DNA from 2 places in the Pseudomonas sp. microsymbiont 2 genome. Region 2 is predicted to be linked to the other one. Evidence: predicted binding sites of a transcription regulator. Region 2 holds the regulator's gene; the other holds the start of a gene.

Region 1 (7,194 bases), 2.8 Mb from region 2:
GTGTGCTATGGCCGGATGGGGGTGTCGACCCAGGCCTTTGGTTCGCTGTGCCATTGGCTGGTGCAACTGATCAACCTGGTTACCGGCAACCTCGATCGCGAGGGCGGCGCCTTGTGCACGGAACCCGCGGTGGACCTGGTCGCCTCGACCTCCGGTGGACATTTCAACCGCTGGCGCAGTCGGGTCTCGGGGCTGCCGGAGTATGGCGGTGAGCTGCCGGTCTCGGCCTTGGCCGAAGAAGTCCTTGTGCCTGGCGAGGGGCAGGTGCGGGCACTGGTGACCGTCGCTGGCAATCCGGTGTTGTCCACCCCCAACGGGCGGCGTCTGGATCAAGCGCTGGGCGGGTTGGACTTCATGCTCAGCATTGACCTGTACATCAACGAGACCACCCGGCATGCCGATCTGATCCTGCCTTCGACATCCGCGCTGGAGAACGATCATTACGACTCCACCTTCAACCTGCTGGCGGTGCGCAATGTCACCCGCTTCAACCGCGCGATCCTGCCCAAGCCCGAGGGTGCGCTGCACGACTGGGAGATTTTCGTCGGGCTGGCGCAGGCTTATGCAAGGCGGGCGCAGGTCGAACTCAAGGCGACCCTGTCACCTGCTCGGATGATCGATTTCGCCCTGCGTAAAGGGGCCTACGGCGATGAGTCGGCCTGGAAACTGTCGGTCGAGACCCTCGATGAGCATCCCCATGGCCTGGATCTCGGGCCACTGCGCCCGAACCTGGCGACGCGCCTGCGCACCGAGCATCGGAAAGTGGCCGCGGCGCCCACGGCCTTGCTGGCGGACCTGCAACGCCTTGCCCGGCAGATGCCGCCGATGCCCGGTCAATTGCTGTTGATCGGTCGCCGCCATGTGCGCAGCAACAACTCGTGGATGCACAACTACCATCGGCTGGTCAAAGGCAAGCCGCGCCATCAGTTGTTGATGCACCCCGACGACTTGCGTCAACGCCAGTTGCAGGATGGCCAGACCGTGCGCATCCGCTCGCGTACCGGCGTACTGGAGGTACAGGTGCAGGCCAGCGACGAAATGATGCCGGGGGTGGTGAGCCTGCCGCATGGCTATGGTCATGGACGTCGAGGCGCGCAACTGCAGATCGCCAGCGCACAGCCTGGGGTGAGTGCCAATGACCTTACCGACGAGCTTCTGCGTGACGATGTCTCGGGCAACGCGGCGCTCAATGGCGTGCCGGTGCAGGTCGAGGCCGCATGAGCGTCGCCAAGGCCGAGCACGCCGCTCGGCTTTCCGATACAATGCGTCACCGTGCCGACGACCACGTCGGAAAGTTCAGCCGAGGTGCTTCATGGATATCATCGATACAATCAAAGAGCAGATTGCCAACAACACCATTCTGCTTTACATGAAAGGTTCGCCGAATGCGCCGCAGTGTGGCTTCTCGGCCAAGGCTTCGCAGGCAGTGATGGGTTGTGGCGAGAAGTTCGCCTATGTCGACATCCTGCAGAACCCGGAAATCCGCGCCAACCTGCCCAAGTACGCCAACTGGCCGACCTTCCCGCAACTGTGGGTGGCCGGTGAGCTGGTCGGCGGCAGCGACATCATGCTGGAAATGTTCGAGAAGGGTGAGCTGCAGACCCTGATCAAGGAAGCGGCCGCCAAGGCCAAGGCTTCCGAGGCCTGATTCCGCGGTTGTCGCCGGAATGCAAAAGCCCCGCATCCGCGGGGCTTTTTGTTGGGCCTTGAAAAAGCATGCCGGCGAGCCGGCGATGCTCTTCGATGAAGAACTTACTCTTCGCCCATCTGCGATTGCAGGTAGTTCTCGATGCCGATCTTGTCGATCAGGCCCAGCTGGGTTTCCAGCCAGTCGATGTGCTCTTCCTCGGACTCGAGGATGTCCTCGAGCAGCTCACGGGAGCCAAAGTCGCCCGAGGTCTCGCAATGGGCAATGGCCGCTTTCAGGTCGGCGTGGCCTTTCTTCTCGAGCTTCAGGTCGCATTCGAGCATTTCCTTGGTGTGCTCGCCGATCAGCAGCTTGCCCAGGTCCTGGACGTTGGGAATGCCTTCGAGGAAGAGAATACGCTTGATCAGCTTGTCAGCGTGCTTCATCTCGTCGATGGATTCCTTGTACTCGTGCTTGCCGAGCTTGTTCAGGCCCCAATCTTCGTACATGCGTGCGTGCAGGAAGTACTGGTTGATCGCGACCAGCTCGTTTCCGAGGATCTTGTTGAGATGCTGGATGACGCTTACGTCGCCTTTCATGATGGGGTCCTGCCCTGTAGAAGTTGAGCCAATGAATTCAAGTCTGAGCCCGACAACTACCTATGTCAAACCTAAGTTGTTGAATAATAAGTGAAATTTAATCGGAATAAGAATGTTTGTGAACCGCGTTATGGCGCTAACTTATTGAATTTCAGGCATAAAAAAACCGGACACAAGGTCCGGTTCTTGGAAATCGGGAAAATCATGCCGCGTTGAATTCAACGGGGTAGGGCAGTGCCGCCTGCTGGCTGACCTGCAACTCGGTGAGCGTTTCACGCACCACCTGCTTGGCGAGGCAGGCGCACTTGCCGCATTGGCTGGCAACATTGGTGGCGGCTCGAACTTCCTTGTAACTGCAGCATCCTTCGTAGATCGCATCGCGAATCTGTCCGTCGGTGACACCGACACAAAGACACACATACATAAAGGCTGACCATCACGGGTTGAGTCGATGGGTTGGAGATTAATGGTAATGAGAATGCTTGTCAAAACACTTTGTGTAAGCCCCGCCCTTGAGCGACCGGCGGTTGGAATTCGGCCTGTCACGCAAAGCTGTGTATGATGGTCGGCCTTTGCTGATTCCGGGGGAAAGCACTCTCCCGGGCAAGGTTCTTCACCCCTCATCAGGAGAAATCGAATGAGCGTACTCGTTGGCAAAAAAGCCCCTGACTTCACCGTTCCAGCTGTGCTGGGCAACGGCGAGATCGTCGACAGCTTCAACCTGGCCTCGGCCATCAAAGGCAAGTACGGCCTGGTGTTCTTCTACCCGCTGGACTTCACCTTCGTCTGCCCGTCCGAGCTGATCGCCCTGGACAACCGCATCCCTGACTTCCAGGCACGCAACGTGGAAGTGATCGGCGTGTCGATCGACTCGCACTTCACCCACAACGCCTGGCGCAACACGCCGGTCAACAGTGGCGGCATCGGTCAGGTCAAGTACACCCTGGCTGCCGACATGACCCACGAAATCTGCAAGGCCTACGACGTCGAGTCCGAAGGCGGCGTGGCCTTCCGTGGCGCCTTCCTGATCGACACCAACGGTGTCGTGCGTTCGCAGATCGTCAACGACCTGCCGCTGGGTCGCAACATGGACGAGCTGCTGCGTCTGGTCGACGCCCTGCAATTCCACGAAGAGCACGGCGAAGTCTGCCCTGCCAACTGGAAAAAAGGCGACAAGGGCATGAACGCTTCGCCGGAAGGCGTTGCCGCCTACCTGAGCGAGAACGCTGGCAAGCTGTAATTGCCAAGCGCATAAAAAAACCGGCCCTGGTGGCCGGTTTTTTTTGCTTCAAGCTTCAAGCTTCAAGCGGCAAGAAAGAAGCAAGGTACTTGCGGCCTGCTTTTCCTTGTCGCTTGAAGCTTGTGGCTTGCAGCTCAATCGTTGAAATCGCGCCAGCCGCCCATTTCTTTCCAGCGGTTGACGATGCCGCAGAACAGCTCGGCCGTCTTTTCGGTGTCGTAGCGCGCCGAGTGCGCTTCCTTGCCGTCGAAATCGATGTCCGCGCTCTGACAGGCCCGTGCCAGCACCGTCTGGCCATAGGCGAGGCCGGCGAGGGTGGCGGTGTCGAAGCTGGAGAACGGATGGAACGGATTGCGCTTGATATCGTTGCGCGCCACGGCCGCATTGAGGAAACCCAGGTCGAAGCTGCTGTTGTGCCCGACCAGAATCGCTCGCTTGCAGCCGTTGGCCTTCAGTGCCTTGCGCACGCCGCGGAAGATATCGGTCAGCGCGCTTTCCTCGCTCACCGCCATGCGCAGCGGGTGGTCCAGCTTGATGCCGGTGAACTCCAGCGCAGCCTGTTCGATGTTCGCGCCTTCGAACGGCTCGACCCGATAGAAGTAGGTGTGCTCGGGGAACAGGAAACCCTTTTCATCCATGCCGATGGTCACCGCGGCGATTTCCAGCAGGGCGTCGGTGGCGCTGTTGAAACCACCGGTCTCGACGTCCACCACAACCGGCAGGTAACCGCGGAAGCGCTCGGCCATCGGGTGGCGCGAGCCGCTGCTGACCGAACTGTCCTGCTCGTCTTCGTACATATCTTCGCTCACGCGTTGTCCTCCAGCAGGCGCCAGCGCAGCTTCTCGCCGGCACGCAGCGGAATCACGGTGTTGTCGCCAAACGGCAGGCTGTCCGGCGCGGTCCATTCTTCGCGCACCAGGGTGATGGTGTCGGTGTTGCGCGGCAGGCCGTAGAAGTCCGGACCGTGCTTGCTGGCAAAGCCTTCGAGCTTGTCCAGCGCGTTGCGCTGCTCGAACGCCTCGGCGTACATCTCGATGGCGGCATAGGCGGTGTAGCAACCGGCGCAGCCGCAGGCGGCTTCCTTGGCATGCTTGGCATGCGGCGCCGAGTCGGTGCCGAGGAAGAACTTCGCGTTGCCGCTGGTGGCGGCATCCAGCAGCGCCACCTGGTGGGTGTTGCGCTTGAGGATCGGCAGGCAGTAGAAGTGCGGGCGGATACCGCCGACCAGCATGTGGTTGCGGTTGTACAGCAGGTGCTGGGCGGTGATGGTCGCCCCGACGTTGGCCGGCGCCTCGCTGACGAACTGCGCGGCGTCGCTGGTGGTGATGTGCTCGAATACCACTTTCAGGGTCGGGAAGCGTTCCACCAGGCGGCGCATGTGCTCGTCGATGAAGCGCTTCTCGCGGTCGAACACGTCGATCTCGCTGCGCGTGACTTCACCGTGGACCAGCAACGGCATGCCCGTCTCGGCCAGGGCCTCGATCGCCGGGAAGATATTGTCGATGCTGGTCACGCCCGAATCGGAGTTGGTGGTGGCCCCGGCCGGGTAGAGCTTGGCGGCGTACACGATCCCGCTGGCCTTGGCGGCACGCACGTCGTCGGCGCTGGTGCGGTCGGTGAGGTAGAGCACCATCAGCGGCTCGAAGCGGCTGCCAGCGGGGCGTGCGGCAAGGATGCGCTCGCGGTAGGCCGCGGCCTCGACGGCGTTGCGCACCGGCGGAACCAGGTTGGGCATGATGATGGCGCGGGCGAAGGTGCGCGCCACGTCACCGACGGTATGTGGCAGGACGGCACCATCGCGCAGATGGATGTGCCAGTCGTCGGGGCGCAGGAGGGTCAGGCGATCGGACATTGGGGATTCCAGGCGGGTCGAACTCAGAAGCCAATGCTACCGGAAAACCCCTGTTCGAGCACGGCTATCAAGTTTTCTCGCGGGCGTCCGATAGCGTTCAGGTAAGCCGTCAGAATCTGTGGAGCCGCCCGTGCGCCAGCGTTACCTAGCCCTGTTCACCCTTGTCGCCAGCCTGCCGGCCGGGGCGCTGACCTTCCAGACTCGCGTGGAGAACGTCGCCTGGAAAGTCGAGGGTGACCAGTTCGAGTGTCGCCTGGTCCAGCCGATCGATGGCTTTGGCAGCGGCGAGTTCGTGCGCCGCGCGGGAGAGCAGCCGACCTTCCAGCTGCGTTCGGCCAGCAACGTCCTGGGCGCCGGCCCCGCCACCTTGCTTGCCGCTGCGGCGCCCTGGCAGCCGGGGCGAGGGGATGTCAACCTCGGTTCGGTGCAGATGGCCCGCACGGGGGTGCTGTTCACCTCCAGCCAGGGCCAGGCCAGCCGCCTGATCAACGGACTGCTCGACGGGCGCAGCACGGTGGTGCGCAATTATCGCGGTGAAGGTGGCCGTCCCATGGAAGTGCATGTGATGCCGGTCAGCTTCGCCAAGGCCTATGGCGACTATCAGCTGTGCGCGGCCAAGCTGCTGCCAATGAACTATGACCAGATTCGCCAGACCCAGGTTGGCTTTCCAGGCGGCGGGATCGAACTGGACAGTTCGGCGCGGGCTCGTCTGGATCTGATTCTCGACTACCTGAAGGCCGACCCGACGGTCAATCACATCGAACTGAACGGCCATTCCGACAACAGCGGCAACCGCCTGACCAATCGCGACACGTCGCGCCGGCGCGCATTGGCCGTGGCCGAATACTTCATGGCCCATGGCGTGCCGGAGGCGCAGATTACCGTGCGCTTCCATGGCGAGCGCTATCCCGTCGCCAAGAACAATACGGTCGCCAACCGCGCGCGCAATCGTCGGGTGAACATTCAGCTCGATCGAGTGGCTGCGATCGAGAAACCGGTCGAGAAGCTGCCTGCCCCCACGGTGCCTGCGCCCTCGCCAGCAGCCCCTGCCACAGGCACCGCTCAGCCGGCTCCTGCCATCAAGTCCTGAGTGCGACCGCTGGTCGCGCCCTCGACAGTTCCTGTCGCTTTGTCGTCACAAGCTGTCGCCCCATTGTAAATTTTTCGGCAAGGCCGGTAGAATCATCGGCTTTCCGTACAACCCCGTGGAGTGATGGCATGGCGGACGTAAAAAAGGTCGTATTGGCGTATTCCGGCGGCCTTGATACTTCGGTGATTCTCAAGTGGCTGCAGGACACCTACAACTGCGAAGTGGTGACCTTCACCGCTGACCTGGGTCAGGGCGAGGAGGTCGAGCCGGCCCGTGCCAAGGCTCAGGCGATGGGCGTGAAAGAGATCTACATCGACGACCTGCGCGAAGAATTCGTGCGTGATTTCGTGTTCCCGATGTTCCGCGCCAACACCGTCTACGAAGGTGAGTACCTGCTGGGTACCTCCATCGCTCGTCCGCTGATCGCCAAGCGCCTGATCGAGATCGCCAACGAAACTGGCGCCGACGCCATTTCCCACGGTGCGACCGGCAAGGGTAACGACCAGGTGCGTTTCGAACTGGGTGCCTACGCGCTCAAGCCGGGTGTCAAGGTCATCGCCCCATGGCGCGAGTGGGACCTGCTGTCCCGCGAGAAACTGATGGACTACGCCGAGAAGCACGGTATCCCGATCGAGCGCCACGGCAAGAAGAAATCGCCCTACTCGATGGACGCCAACCTGCTGCACATCTCCTACGAAGGCGGTGTCCTGGAAGATACCTGGACCGAGCACGAGGAAGACATGTGGCGCTGGAGCGTCTCGCCGGAGAACGCCCCTGACCAGGCCA
Region 2 (7,194 bases):
TTGGCGCGCAGCACGCTCGGGTCCATGCCCTTGCCGTCGTCGGAGATCGACAGCAGGATGTGGTCGCCCTCCTGCTCGGCGGACAGCACCACCCGGCCCGTGCGGGCCTTGCCGGAAGCTTCGCGCTCGTCCGGCATCTCGACGCCATGGTCGACGGCGTTGCGCACCAGGTGCACCAGCGGGTCGGCCAGCGCCTCGACAAGGTTCTTGTCCAGGTCGGTTTCTTCGCCGACCAGCTCCAGATTGATCTCTTTCTTCAACTGCCGGGCGAGGTCGCGCACCAGGCGCGGGAAGCGCCCGAAGACCTTCTTGATCGGCTGCATGCGGGTCTTCATCACCGCGGTCTGCAGGTCGGCGGTGACTACGTCGAGGTTCGACACGGCCTTGGACATGGCCTCGTCGCCGCTGTTCAGGCCCAGGCGCACCAGGCGGTTACGCACCAGCACCAGTTCGCCGACCATGTTCATGATCTCATCCAGGCGCGCGGTATCGACGCGCACCGTGGTTTCCGCCTCGCTGGCGCCATGCTTGTCGGCGCTGGGGGCCGGGGCACGGGGCGCGGCGGCGGGTTTGGCGGCCGCAGGCGCGGGAGCCGGCTTGGCGACAGGCTTGACCTCGGCCTTCGGCGCGGCGGCCACCGCGGCGACAGGCGCTTCGGCGGCGACAGCGTCACCGGAGAACTTGCCCTTGCCGTGCAGCTGATCCAGCAGCGCCTCGAACTCGTGTTCGGTGATGTTCTCGTCGGCCGCAGCCGGCGCGGCGCTCGCCGCAGGCGCCACGGCGCCCGGCAGCGCATCGACGGCGAACGTGCCCTTGCCATGCAATTGGTCGAGCAGCGACTCGAATTCGTCGTCGGTGATCTCGTCGCTGGAGGGCGCCGCAGCAGCGGCTTCGCCGACGGCGGTTTGCGCAGAGAACTGGCCCTTGCCATGCAACTGGTCGAGCAGCGATTCGAACTCGGCATCGGTGATCTCGTCCGCATTGCCGCTGACGGTCTCACCCAGCATCTGCTCGTGAACAGCGGCCTCGGCCTTGACCGCATCGAGGGAGTCGAGCAGCTGTTCGAACTCGGTGTCGGTGATATCCGGCTCGGCGGCAGGCTCGCTCACCGGCGCGACCTCGGCCACCGCTGCCGGGGCTTCGGCGCCTCCTGGCTCGGCCAGGCGCGCCAGCGCCGCCAGCAGCTCAGGCGTGGCAGGGGTGACGTCGCTGCGCTCGCGCACCTGGCCGAACATGCTGTTGACCGTGTCGAGCGCCTCGAGCACCACGTCCATCAACTCCGCGTCGACCCGGCGTTCACCTTTGCGCAGGATGTCGAACACGTTCTCGGCGATATGGCAGCACTCCACCAGCTCGTTGAGCTGAAGGAAGCCGGCGCCCCCTTTTACAGTGTGGAAACCGCGGAAAATCGCATTGAGCAGGTCCGCGTCATCGGGCCGGCTTTCCAGCTCGACCAGTTGCTCGGACAGTTGCTCGAGGATTTCGCCGGCTTCTACCAGGAAATCCTGGAGGATTTCTTCATCGGCGCCGAAGCTCATTAAACGTGCTCCTTAAAAACCCAGGCTGGACAGCAGATCGTCGACATCGTCCTGACCGGATACGACGTCTTCACGCTTATCGGCATGAATCTGCGGACCTTCACCCCGAGTCGGATGTTTTTCTTGATCTTTTTCAGCACGCAGCTGCTGGTGGTCATGTTCGATCCCGGCAAAGCGGTCGACCTGACTGGCCATCAGCACGAGCTTGAGCAGATTGCTTTCTACTTCGGTAACCAGCGCGGTAACCCGCTTGATTACCTGGCCGGTCAGGTCCTGATAGTCCTGAGCCAGCAGAATGTCGTTGAGGTGGCCGGCAACCTTGCGATTGCCTTCGGCGCTGTGCGCCAGGAAACCGTCGACGCGCTTGACCAGCTCGCGGAATTCCGGCGCCGCCACCTCGCGGCGCATGAAGCGCTGCCAGTCGGCGGACAGGTTCTGCGCCTCGGTGGCCAGCTCGTTGAGCACCGGGGTGCTCTCCTCCACCAGGTCCATGGTGCGGTTGGCGGCGCCCTCGGTGAGACGAACCACATACGAGAGTCGCTCGGTCGCATCGGTGATCTGCGAGACTTCCTCGGCCTGCGGCATCGCCGGGTCGATCTGGAAGCTGACGATCGCGCTGTGCAGCTCGCGGGTCAGCTTGCCCACCTCCTGGTACAGACCGCGATCGCGGGTCTGGTTCAGCTGGTGGATAAGCTGCACGGCTTCGCCGAAACGGCCACGCTCGAGGCTCTCGACCAGTTCCTGGGCATGCTTCTTCAGGGTTGATTCAAACTCACCCAGAGAGTTGTTCTGTGACTCCATGGCGCCCCCTGACATGACTCAGCCGTTGACGCGCTCGAAGATCTTCTCGATCTTTTCTTTCAGCACCTGGGCGGTGAAAGGCTTGACCACGTAGCCGTTGACCCCGGCCTGGGCCGCTTCGATGATCTGCTCGCGCTTGGCCTCGGCGGTGACCATCAACACCGGCAGGTGCTTCAGTCGCTCGTCGGCGCGGACCTTGCGCAGCAACTCGATACCGGACATACCAGGCATGTTCCAGTCGGTTACCAGGAAATCGAAGTGCCCGCTCTCGAGCATCGGCAGCGCGGTATTGCCATCGTCGGCTTCCGAGGTGTTGGTGAAGCCCAGGTCACGCAACAGGTTCTTGATGATCCGCCGCATCGTCGAAAAATCGTCAACGATGAGGATTTTCATGTCTTTGTTCAATTAGACCTCCAAGCAGTCTTAAACGCGCTCGGCGCCGAGCGCGCAGTCAATCAATTCGGCACCACAAAAAACGACTGCAGCGAACCTTGGCTCAACGCGCCCGCCACTCACCCAGACGGCTGCGCAGGCGCGCCGCGCACTGGCTGTGCAGTTGGCTGACACGCGATTCGCTGACCCCCAGCACCTCACCGATTTCCTTGAGGTTCAGCTCTTCGTCGTAGTACAGCGCCAGCACCAGACGCTCGCGCTCCGGCAGGTTGGCGATGGCATCGGCCAGCGCGGCCTGGAAGCGCTCGTCCTCCAGGTCCCGCGATGGCTCCAGCTGGCCGCTGGCGCCGTCCTCGTGCAGCCCCTCGTGTTCGCCGTCCTGCAGCAAGTCGTCGAAACTAAACAGGCGACTGCCCAAGGTGTCGTTCAGAATCCCGTAGTAATCATCGAGACTCAATTGGAGTTCGGCAGCAACTTCGTGATCTTTAGCGTCGCGCCCCGTCTTTGCTTCGACACAACGAATCGCATCGCTGACCATGCGCGTATTGCGATGGACCGAACGCGGCGCCCAGTCCCCCTTGCGCACCTCGTCGAGCATGGCGCCGCGAATGCGGATGCCGGCGTAGGTCTCGAAGCTGGCGCCCTTGCTGGCGTCGTACTTGTTGGCGACTTCCAGCAGGCCAATCATGCCGGCCTGGATCAGGTCTTCCACCTGGACATTGGCCGGCAGGCGCGCCAGCAGGTGATAGGCGATACGCTTGACCAGCGGCGCGTAGCGTTCGATCAGCTCGTACTGAGCATCCTTGGACGCCTTGCTGTACATCTTGAAACCGCTCGCACTCATAGGACGGGCCCTGCACTGGTGGGCTGCACCAGGCGCTCGACGAAGAATTCAAGGTGACCGCGCGGGTTGGCAGGCAGCGGCCAGCTGTCGACCTTCTGCGCGATGGCCTTGAAGGCCAGCGCGCACTTGGACCGAGGGAAGGCTTCATAGACCGCCCGCTGCTTCTGCACCGCCTTGCGCACACATTCGTCGTAAGGCACGGCGCCGACGTATTGTAGGGCGACGTCGAGGAAGCGGTCCGTGACCTTGGTCAACTTGGCGAAGAGGTTGCGGCCCTCCTGCGGGCTCTGGGCCATGTTGGCCAGCACACGGAATCGATTCATCCCGTAATCGCGGTTGAGCAGCTTGATCAGGGCGTAGGCATCGGTGATCGAGGTCGGCTCGTCGCACACCACCAGCAGCACTTCCTGCGCGGCGCGCACGAAGCTGACCACCGATTCGCCGATGCCCGCGGCGGTGTCGATCACCAGCACATCGAGGTTGTCGCCGATGTCGCTGAAGGCCTGGATCAGGCCGGCATGCTGCGCAGGCGCCAGGTGCACCATGCTCTGCGTGCCCGAGGCCGCAGGCACGATGCGCACACCGCCGGGCCCCTGCAGCAGCACATCACGCAGCTCGCAGCGGCCCTCGATGACGTCGGCGAGGGTGCGTTTGGGCGTGAGCCCCAACAGAACGTCGACATTGGCCAGGCCCAGGTCGGCGTCCAGCAACATGACCCGACGGCCGAGCTCGGCTAGCGCCAGCGACAGGTTCACTGAAACGTTGGTCTTGCCGACGCCACCCTTGCCGCCGGTCACGGCGATTACCTGTACGGGATGCATGCTACCCATGTCTGTTCTTTACCTTGTCTCGCTTGGACCCAGGCCACATGAGGGGCTGAACACTCAAGGCCACGTACAGGCCGGGCAACCCCATGATGTAGGTACTTTGCACAGTATTCACCTTCAACCCGCGCGCTTGCCAGGGTTGTGGTAGAGATCAGCGAACATGTCGGCCATGGCCTCGTCGCTGGGCTCGTCCTGCAACTGCACGCTGACCGCACGGCTCACCAGCTGGTGCTTGCGTGGCAGCTGCAGGTCGTCAGGAATGCGCGGCCCATCGGTCAGATAGGCCACCGGCAATTCATGACTGATGGCCAGGCTCAGCACTTCGCCGAGGCAAGCCGTCTCATCGAGCTTGGTCAGGATGCACCCGGCCAGGCCACAGCGCTTGTAGCTGTGGTAGGCGGCGGTGAGCACCTGCTTCTGGCTGGTGGTCGCCAGCACCAGGTAGTTCTTGGCGGCGATGCCACGTCCGGCCAGGGTTTCCAGCTGCATGCGCAGGGCCGGGTCGCTGGCCTGCAGGCCGGCGGTGTCGATCAGCACCACGCGCTTGCGCAGCAGCGGCTCCAGCGCCTGGGCCAGGGACTCGCCCGGATCGACGTAGGTGACCGGCACGTTGAGGATGCGCCCCAGGGTCTTGAGCTGCTCCTGGGCGCCAATGCGGAAACTGTCCATGCTGACCAACGCCAGGTTGCTTGCGCCGTACTTGAGCACGTAGCGCGCGGCCAGCTTGGCCAGGGTGGTGGTCTTGCCCATGCCGGCCGGGCCGACCATGGCGATCACCCCGCCCTCCTCGATCGGTTCGATCTCGGGCACCTCGATCATCCGTGCCAGGTGCGCCAGAACCATGCGCCAGGCATGGCGCGGCTCTTCTATTCCCGCAGTCAGGTCGAGCAGCTCGCGAGCCAGCCCACCGGACAGACCCAGGCGCTGCAGGCGACGCCAGAGGTTGGCCTGTTGCGGCTTGCTGCCCTGCAACTGACCCCAGGCCAGCGAGCCCAGCTGTACTTCGAGCAGTTCGCGCAGGCCATTGAGCTCGCTGCGCATGGCATCGAACAGGCGCGGATCGACCGGCGCCGCCACAGGCGTCGACGCTGGCGCGGGCTCATCGGCATGCGGCTCGATCAGCGGCTCGGCGGCGGTCAGCGACTGGCCGGCGAACAGCTGTCGGTTACCCTCGCTGGCCTCGCTGCGCCCACTCAGTTCGGCCTGGGCGGTGACGATGCGCGACTGCGTCTTGCGCAGCTCGTCCTCGAGCTCGACGTTGGGCACACGCGGGGCCAGGGCGGACAGCTTGTAGTCCAGCGCGGCCGTCAGTTCGACACCGCCGGCGATGCGCCGGTTGCCGATGATGGCGGCATCGGAGCCCAGCTCATCCCGGACCAGCTTCATGGCCTGACGCATATCGGCGGCGAAAAAACGCTTAACTTGCATAACCCACTACCTCAGCCGTTGGGGCCCACGGTGGCAACGATGGTGACTTGCTTGTTGTCAGGTATTTCCTGATACGCCAAAACATGCAAATTCGGTACAGCCAGGCGACCGAAGCGCGACAGCATGGCGCGGATCGGGCCGGCGACCAGAAGGATGGCCGGCTGGCCCTGCATTTCCTGGCGCTGGGCCGCCTCGATCAACGAACGCTGAAGCTTCTCGGCCATGCTCGGCTCAAGAAGAACACCCTCTTCCTGACCCTGCCCGGCCCTTTGCAGACTATTGAGCAAGATTTGTTCCAACCTTGGTTCCAGGGTGATCACAGGCAGCTCGGACTCAACACCGACAATGCTTTGCACGATAGCGCGACACAATCCGACCCGCACGACCGCCACCAACGCGGCGGTATCTTGACTCTTCATCGCGTTATTGGCGATGGCCTCGGCAATGCTGCGAATATCACGCACCGGCACCTGCTCGGCAAGCAATGCCTGCAAGACCTTGAGCAGCCCCGACAAGGAAATGACACCCGGCACCAGCTCTTCGGCCAACTTTGGCGATGCCTTGGCCAGTACCTGCAGCAGTTGCTGGACCTCCTCGTGACCTATCAGCTCATGACAATGCTTCTGCAGTATCTGGTTGAGGTGGGTGGCGACCACGGTGCTGGCGTCGACCACCGTGTAGCCCAGCGATTGTGCCTGCGCGCGCTGGCCGACATCGATCCAGACCGCTTCCAGGCCGAAGGCCGGGTCGCGCGCGGCGATGCCGTTGAGGGTGCCGAACACCTGGCCCGGATTGATTGCCAGTTCACGGTCCGGGTAGATCTCGGCCTCCGCCAGGATCACCCCCATCAGCGTCAGGCGATAGGCACTGGGCTGCAGGTCGAGGTTGTCGCGGATGTGCACGGTGGGCATGAGAAAGCCCAGGTCCTGGGAGAGCTTCTTGCGCACACCCTTGATCCGCGCCAGCAACTGCCCGCCCTGGTTGCGGTCCACCAGCGGGATCAGGCGGTAGCCGACCTCGAGGCCGATCATGTCGATGGGCGTGACGTCATCCCAGCCCAGCTCCTTGGTCTCCATCGCACGCTGCGGCGAGGGCAGCAGGTCTTGCTGGCGCTGGGCCTCCTGCTGAGCGGCCAGCTTGGCTTTCTGCTGCTTCTTCCAGACGAAGTAGGCACCACCGCCCGCCAACGCGCCCAGGCTGAGGAAGGCGACGTGGGGCATGCCCGGCACCAGGCCCATGATGATCATCAGCGCGCCAGAGACGGCCAGGGCCTTGGGCGAGTCGAACATCTGCCGATTGATGAGCTTGCCCATGTCTTCCGAGCCGGAGGCACGGGTGACCATGATCGCGGCGGCGGTGGACA

Evidence for each region. Region 2 encodes FliA, which starts transcription of late flagellar genes. Its sites were predicted from a motif close to CTAAAGTTTNNNNNNNNNNNGCCGNTAA; they were not measured.
Region 1: the regulator FliA is predicted to act here: its motif matches at 5,385-5,412, upstream of ACYUME_RS06040 (flagellar protein MotY).

The regions. Positions count from the first base shown of each region.
Region 1 is NZ_CM139112.1:1,325,473-1,332,666, forward strand. It holds gene ACYUME_RS06005 (molybdopterin oxidoreductase family protein) at 1-1,221, shown strand, start outside; gene grxD (Grx4 family monothiol glutaredoxin) at 1,313-1,648, shown strand; gene bfr (bacterioferritin) at 1,753-2,226, opposite strand; gene ACYUME_RS06020 (bacterioferritin-associated ferredoxin) at 2,429-2,650, opposite strand; gene ACYUME_RS06025 (peroxiredoxin) at 2,864-3,466, shown strand; gene rnt (ribonuclease T) at 3,601-4,275, opposite strand; gene pyrC (dihydroorotase) at 4,272-5,318, opposite strand; gene ACYUME_RS06040 (flagellar protein MotY) at 5,449-6,408, shown strand; gene ACYUME_RS06045 (argininosuccinate synthase) at 6,537-7,194, shown strand, end outside.
Region 2 is NZ_CM139112.1:4,110,803-4,117,996, forward strand. It holds gene ACYUME_RS18415 (chemotaxis protein CheA) at 1-1,538, opposite strand, end outside; gene ACYUME_RS18420 (protein phosphatase CheZ) at 1,551-2,339, opposite strand; gene ACYUME_RS18425 (chemotaxis response regulator CheY) at 2,358-2,732, opposite strand; gene fliA (RNA polymerase sigma factor FliA) at 2,836-3,576, opposite strand; gene fleN (flagellar synthesis regulator FleN) at 3,573-4,406, opposite strand; gene flhF (flagellar biosynthesis protein FlhF) at 4,521-5,831, opposite strand; gene flhA (flagellar biosynthesis protein FlhA) at 5,843-7,194, opposite strand, start outside.